2 regions of the Arthrobacter sp. UYEF20 genome follow, and region 2 is predicted to be linked to the other one. Evidence: predicted binding sites of a transcription regulator. Region 2 holds the regulator's gene; the other holds the start of a gene.
The links. The regulator LexA, encoded in region 2, represses DNA repair genes until DNA is damaged. The targets are predictions, from matches to a motif close to TCGAACANNTGTTCGA.
Positions count from the first base shown of each region.

Region 1: the regulator LexA is predicted to act here: its motif matches at 1,671-1,686, upstream of ABIB26_RS07440 (DUF6504 family protein).

Region 1 covers NZ_JBEPNP010000005.1:14,247-17,647, reverse strand. Annotated here, with positions in the region: gene ABIB26_RS07445 (DNA polymerase III subunit alpha) at 1-1,313, opposite strand, end outside; gene ABIB26_RS07440 (DUF6504 family protein) at 1,310-1,648, opposite strand; gene ABIB26_RS07435 (hypothetical protein) at 1,768-2,154, shown strand; gene ABIB26_RS07430 (chorismate mutase) at 2,162-2,488, opposite strand; gene ABIB26_RS07425 (VOC family protein) at 2,503-2,925, shown strand; gene ABIB26_RS07420 (SOS response-associated peptidase) at 3,019-3,401, opposite strand, start outside.
Region 2 covers NZ_JBEPNP010000013.1:5,492-8,892, forward strand. Annotated here, with positions in the region: gene ABIB26_RS14765 (histidinol-phosphate transaminase) at 1-625, opposite strand, end outside; gene ABIB26_RS14770 (LysM peptidoglycan-binding domain-containing protein) at 751-1,188, opposite strand; gene lexA (transcriptional repressor LexA) at 1,560-2,309, shown strand; gene ABIB26_RS14780 (ATP-dependent DNA helicase) at 2,530-3,401, opposite strand, start outside.

The DNA of each region.
Region 1 (3,401 bases), on a different contig from region 2:
CTTTCGACGTCGATGTCGATGTCCGGCAAGGTGGCGCGGTCACGGGAGAGGAAGCGTTCGAAGATGAGGTCGTGCTCAAGGGGGTTCACCTGGCTGACGTCGATCAGGTAATTGACCAGGCTGGACGCGCCCGAGCCGCGGGCGGCGGCACGGACGCCCATGTCCAGGATCATCCGCGAGACTTCGGCGACGGTCAGGAAGTAGGCGGCGAAGCCCAGGCTGTCGATGATCCGCAGCTCATGCCCCAGCCTGGCGCGCAGCTCCTCGGCGGGTTTCCCGGCGATCCCGGGGAAGCGGCGGCTGATGCCTGCCTCGCAACGCTGGCTGAGCTCCACGAGGGGATCCCCGGCGATTCCGATCACGGAGGCTTCGGGGACCACGGGCTGTTTCCATCCCATGTCCGTGACCGGGTCCACCCGGCAGCGGTCCGCGAGCGCCTCTGTCTGGGCCATCAGCCGTTTCAGGTCCGCGGTGCCGTACCCGGCGGCATGCATGATCTCTTTGCCCAGCTGCAGCATCTGCGCCGATGACTTGAGCCAGCCCTGCCCGTTGGGCTGGAGCAGCGGGGCAGCCGAGAGTTCGGGCAGGGATTTCAGCGTCCGGGCGGAGTCCAGCACATCCGCGGTGGCCGCACCGTCCTCGGCGACGTACCGCACGGCATTGCTCAGCACGGCGGGCACGCCATGTTCCGCGGCGAGTCTGAGCATCCGCACAGCGTGGGCTGTGCTGAGCGGCTCACCGGGCGTGCTGAGCTGCGTGACCACCTCGGCGGCGAGGGTCCCCGGCGGCATGGCATCCAGCCAGCGCTTGAACAGGGTACGGGGGCGCAGGTAGCGCCGCCCGCCCACCGCCCGGCCGACGTCGGAATCCGGACCGATCAGTACCGTCAGCACAGGCTGCAGGGTCTCCGGATGCATGGTCCGGGAGGCGAGCTCCGCCCGGGTCACGGCCACGGGCACCGCTCCCCCGGCCTTACCGGTGGTGCGGGCGTGGGCGTCGGAGATCAGCCGGCAGAGCGCCCGGTAGCCGGCGCCGTTGTTGTGCCCGTGGGCCAGGACGACGACGCGTCCGCCCACCTGGGTGCGGAGGTCGCCGTCGTCGTCAAGGACCGCAAGGTCAACCCCGACAATCGGATCGAGTCCGGCAGCCATGCAGGCCAACAGGTGCTTGACCGTCCCGTAGAGGCCGTCGCGGTCAGTGCAGGCGAGCGCGGTGGCACCGTCGGCCGCGGCGGCGGCGGCCAGTTCATCCGGCCAGGAGACCCCGTAGTGGGCGCTGAAGGCGGTGGAGACGTGGAGATGGGTGAAGCTCATGCCGATTTCTGGGGACGGAGGGCGTCATGGATCCTCAGCAGCCGCCAGCGGCCGCTGCCGACGTGCCGGCTCAGGTCAAGGGTGAGGGTCCCCGTCTGGGCTCCATCAACCGGGGACGGATCGGCCGGGCGCACCTGGACCCGCCAGATCTCGTGGTCCACCAGCCCGGGGCCGCTCCCCAGCGGGGCCCGCGGTTCCTCCGCCCACCATTGGCGCCGCTCATACCAGCGGACCGGTTCGGCGCAGACGGTGTAGTGCCGGCCGGCCCAGTCAAGCTTCAGGGGCACGCCGGAGGGTGTGCAGGCGACGTCTACCGACTCGCTGAACATACCCACAGTGCCTCCCGGGAAACCTCATTCGAATATATCTTCGAATGATTCCAGTCTACGCCCGGCCCGGGACAAAACCTAGATCAGGGGTGGACGGACGCTGGCACACGTAGCAGGATTGAGCCATGAGCTCCCATAACGCACTCCTGAAGCACGTAAAGATCGCCGCCAAGGATCCATCCTTGGTGGCGACGTTCGATATAGACGGAAATATCCCGGGGCAAGGCGCCTACGTGGTGGGCCTCCTGGCGGCCGGGCCGGACTATTCCCATCAGCGCAGGCTGGGTATTGAGTTCATGAACGGCGAGGCCGTTTCCTTCTACTACTTCAACCATGACGGCACGGAAGAGAACTTCGACCTCAAGGGCGTGGAACACTCAGGGAACACCATCACCGGAAACTTCCCCATCGCGACGGTGCTTGGCCTCCCCAAGGGCCACCTCATGACGGCCTTCAGCGATTGCGACGGCCGGGACTACCAGGCCAATGTGCCTGTAGACGAGGCCCTCTAAGCCCCTGCTAGGAGCTGGCTTTGTACACCTCCAGCTCAAGGGTGATGAAGGCATCGATCATGGCCTGGTAGGTCTTTTCGACGAGGTCGACGTCGATGTCCTTCTGTTTCGCAGTGGCGCGGACGTGTTCGATCACCCGCTCCACCCGCCCGGGCGCACGCACCTCGGCGCTGTCCGCCTTGAGGGTCCCGGCGATCCGGATCAGCCGTTCGCGGCGGCCGATCAGGGACACAATCTGCTCGTCCACCTCGTCAACAGCCACCCGCACGGCGGCGAGCTGTTCCCGGTCGGCCTTGGCGGTCTTGTCGTCTGCGTGATTTGTGGACATGTGCATGACAGTATCGAATGATGCAGCCACGAGTCGACTTAATTTCACTGGGTGTCCGCAGTGTTGACGCCGCCCGCAGCTTCTACGTTGATGGCCTCGGATGGCCGGTCCAGCGGGAAGTCCCCGGCGAGGTGCTCTTCATCCAGGCCAACCACGGCCTGGTCCTCTCGCTCTGGGACGCCGGGCAGATGCAGGCCGAAGCAGCCACCGATCCCCCTGCCGGCATTCCGTGCATCACGCTGAGCCATAATCTGGGCAGCGCGGCGGAAGTCGACTGGGTGATGGCCGAAGCGGAGTCTGCGGGGGCCACCATCGTCGCGGCGGCGCAGACCCAGCCCTGGGGCGGCTACACCGGCTATTTCGCCGATCCCGACGGCTACCGCTGGGAGGTCGCCTTCAACCCCAGCTGGGCGGTCGACGGCGGCGGCAAGGTGACGCTCTGACGCCCACCGTCACCACGGGAGTCCGCGGAGATCGATGGCTCCTTCCGGCACGCCCTACGGGCTGCGTTCCTGCGCAATCCAGCGGCGCGCTAGCTAGAACAGGCTTCCCACTGGCTGGATGAGTTCCGGGGAGTCATTCTTCACGTTCCCCACGGCGGTGCCCACGGCGTCGATCGTCCAGCCCTCCGCGACGTCGTGCGCCCCGGCCCGGACCAGGTCCACGAGGGTGGCAGCGTCATCGGCCTGCGGATCCAGCCATGTCTCCATGGTCTGGCGGTCCATCGGCAGTGGGACCCTGTCGTGCAGCGCGGTCAGCTCGGCCAGCATTCCCCCGGCGTAGCCCTCCGGCGGCGAGTCAGTGGTCATGATCGACGTCGAAAGCATCCAGCGCTCCGGGTCCCCCTCGGCCTTGGAAGGGTCTTTCCACCACTCGAAGAGTCCGGCGAACACAATGGGGCGCCCGTCCCGGGGGTGAA
Region 2 (3,401 bases):
TACCGTCGTGGGCGAACTCGTGGTAGGCCTCATCGACGATCACGATCGTCTGGCTGGCTTGACCGGCTTCGTACACAGCCTGCACGACATCGAGGCCCAGGCCCGTGCCGGTGGGGTTGTTCGGGGAGCACAGGAACACGATGTTGGGCTCAAGTTCGCGGACCTGGCGCGCCGCCGACTCCGCACTCAGCCCGTAGTCCTCGGCCCGGTCCCCCACGATGTATTCCGTGTCCGTCCCGGCGGCGAGCAGGGGGTACATGGAGTACGTGGGAGGGAAGCCCAGTGCCGTGCGTCCGGGTCCGCCGAAGGCCTGCAGGATCTGCTGGAGCACCTCGTTGGAGCCGTTCGCTGCCCAGATGTGCTCCGCGCCCAGCCCGTGCCCGAGGTATTCCGCCAGGGCTTCGCGCAGTTCCGTGAACTCGCGGTCCGGATACCGGTTCAGGCCGGCCGCTGCCTCTGTTACCGCCGCGGCGATGGCCGCTCGGACGTCCGCCGGCACACCGTGGGTGTTCTCGTTGACGTTGAGCAGGATGGGGACGTCCAGCTGGGGTGCCCCGTAGGGGCTCATTCCCCGCAGATTGGTCCGGAGGGGAAGTCGGTTCAGGCGCTCTAACTGGTCAGTCACTTCACTAGTTTAAGTGAGACGGCGGCGGGCCCTGAAACTGTGACGCCTGAGGCCAGCCCGTCGACGCCTCGGCGGCGGCCTGGTACGCGACGCTCCCGGGGCCGGCAGACTACTGGGCCCGAAGACTACTGGGCCGGGACGAAGAGGGTCTGGCCGGGCAGGACGCGGGCGGCATCGAGGTTGTTGAGCTGGACGATGTCGGCGACGACGTCGCGGGGGTCGCGCCCCGGTGCCACCGTCCCGGCGATGGCCCACAGTGATTCCCCGGGCTGCACCGTGACGGAGACGGTGGGGGTCAGTGACAGCTCCTCAACAGACTCGGAGGCCTTGGCAGGTGCATTCAGGAAGCCGCTGAATGAAAGGATCAGGGCGGCAAGCAGGATCAAAGGCACGCCGAAGAAGACGAACCGGCCCCGCCTGGTCAGCCGCAGTGGAGCCTGCCTGGCGCGGGACGCACCGCCGGCCGGAGCGGCCGGACGGAAGGAAACCCGCGGTACGGACCGGCCATACCCGCCGGATGCGTCATGGCCGAAAGTGTCGTGAAACGCGCTTGATGCTGACATGAACTGAGCCCTCCTGGACCATACTGGGCCGCCGGCGTACTCCACGTACTTGCCGCCAACCGGCCTAACCTTCGAACATAGAACCGAACAAACGCTCTCATCGAACTGCCATGCTCACATCCGACTCTCGGAAGTTCGAACACATATTCGAACGTCACCTGTCCAGTTTTAGCACCTATTAACGAACATTGTCGAGACTCGCTAGAACAAATGTTTGAAAAAGCTGTGTGGCTGGCCTACGTTTGAGTCACAGGACAACCACTTCTGCAGTCGATCACCAGTAGTTGATCAGCGGGGTCTGACATTCAGGCCGGAAGGTCCCGGTAGCTGCAGCCCGGCAGCCCGGGCGGAATGGAAAGGCATTGGCGAATATGGCAGCACCAGCCACCGGTGGCAGGGCATCCCAACGGAGCCCGCAGTCAGCCAGGCCTCCCAAGAGCCTGACCGTCCGGCAGAAGAAGATCCTCGAAACCATCCAGCGTTCGGTGGCGGACCACGGCTACCCTCCCTCGATGCGCGAGATTGGCGACACTGTGGGTCTGGCGAGTCTCTCCAGCGTGACGCACCAGCTCTCCCAGCTCGAGAAGCTCGGCTACCTGCGGCGGGATCCCAAGCGGCCGCGCGCCATGGAAGTGCTCATGCCGCTGACCCTCGACGAGGGCAGCCCGAAGGTCTCGGGAGTGGAGAAGTCCAGCGGCCTGCGCGCCGTGGGCGGGCTGTCCGTCTCGGAACTGGCCAGCGCTACGGATACCGCAATGGTCCCCCTCGTCGGCCGTATCGCGGCTGGCGGCCCGATCCTCGCGGACCAGGTTGTGGAAGACGTCATGCCGTTGCCGCGCCAGCTGGTGGGCCACGGAGAGCTCTTCATGTTGAAGGTGGCGGGCGACTCGATGATCGATGCCGCCATCTGTGACGGCGACTGGGTGGTGGTGCGCCGGCAGGGCGACGCCGTGAACGGCGACATTGTTGCCGCGCTGCTGGACGACGAGGCCACGGTCAAGACGTTCCGCCAGCGCGACGGCCACACCTGGCTGCTGCCCCAGAACACGCAGTACGAGCCAATCCTCGGCGACCACGCCGTCATTATGGGCAAGGTCGTCTCGGTCCTGCGCTCCCTTTAGTGGGCATTTAGGGTCAGCGCGTTAGGACCTGCGAGCAGGGCCCCCTCCGGGACATAGGAGGGGCCCTCAGCGTTCCTCCCCAGTTGCCTGCACCGGAACAGCATTCCGACGCCGGAAAACCCCGCAACTCAGGGGATGCCGAGGGCCGCGGGCCGAGGCAACCGGGCGGGAACGTCACAGCCCGGCCAGAGCGGCCTCCTCGGGCTCCCTGTCCGTCTGCCTACTTGGCGGTCTGCGCCGGCTCCTTGGAGAGCCGTTCCAAAGCCGCCATGGCAATTGCCGGATCAGTGGTCGGCCAGAACGGCGGCAGCGCTGCCCGGAGGAATCCCCCATAGCGTTCCGTGGACAACCGCGAATCCAGCACCGCCACCACTCCCTTGTCCGTCGTCGTGCGGATCAGCCGTCCGGCGCCCTGGGCCAGCCGGATCGCGGCGTGGGTTGCGGACACACTCATGAATCCGTTGCCGCCGGCCTGGGCCACCGCGCGGGAGCGCGCTGTCATGAGCGGGTCATCCGGCCGCGGGAACGGAATCCTGTCGATGACGACGAGCCGGCAGGAGCCCCCCGGGACGTCGACGCCCTGCCACAGGGACATGGTGCCGAAGAGGCAGGTGTCCGGTTCATCGGCGAACTGGCGCACGAGCGCCGTCATGGTCGAATCCCCCTGGCACAAAATGCTCATGTCCAGCCGGGGGCGCATCGCCTCGGCGGCGTCCTCGGCAGCCCGCCGGGACGAGAAGAGGCACAGTGCGCCGCCGCCGGAAGCCCGGATCAGTTTTTCCAGCTCGTCCAGCGCTTCCGGGGACGTGCCGCGGCCGGGCTTGGGCAGGTGCTTGGCAACATAGAGGATGCCCTGCTTGGGGTAGTCGAAGGGCGAGCCGACGTCGACTCCGGTCCAGCTGGGCGCTCCGGGGCCTACCAGGCCCAGACCTCCGGCCGCCGGTTCGAAGGCGGAGCCGATGGCGAGTGTGGCCGAGGTCAGGATGACCGTGTGGTCCGCGAACAGGCCCTCGCGGAGCCGTCCGGCGACGCTCAGCGGGGCCACGTTGATCAGGGCCGGTGCGCTCTCGTCCGGCTGGGAGTATCCCTGCG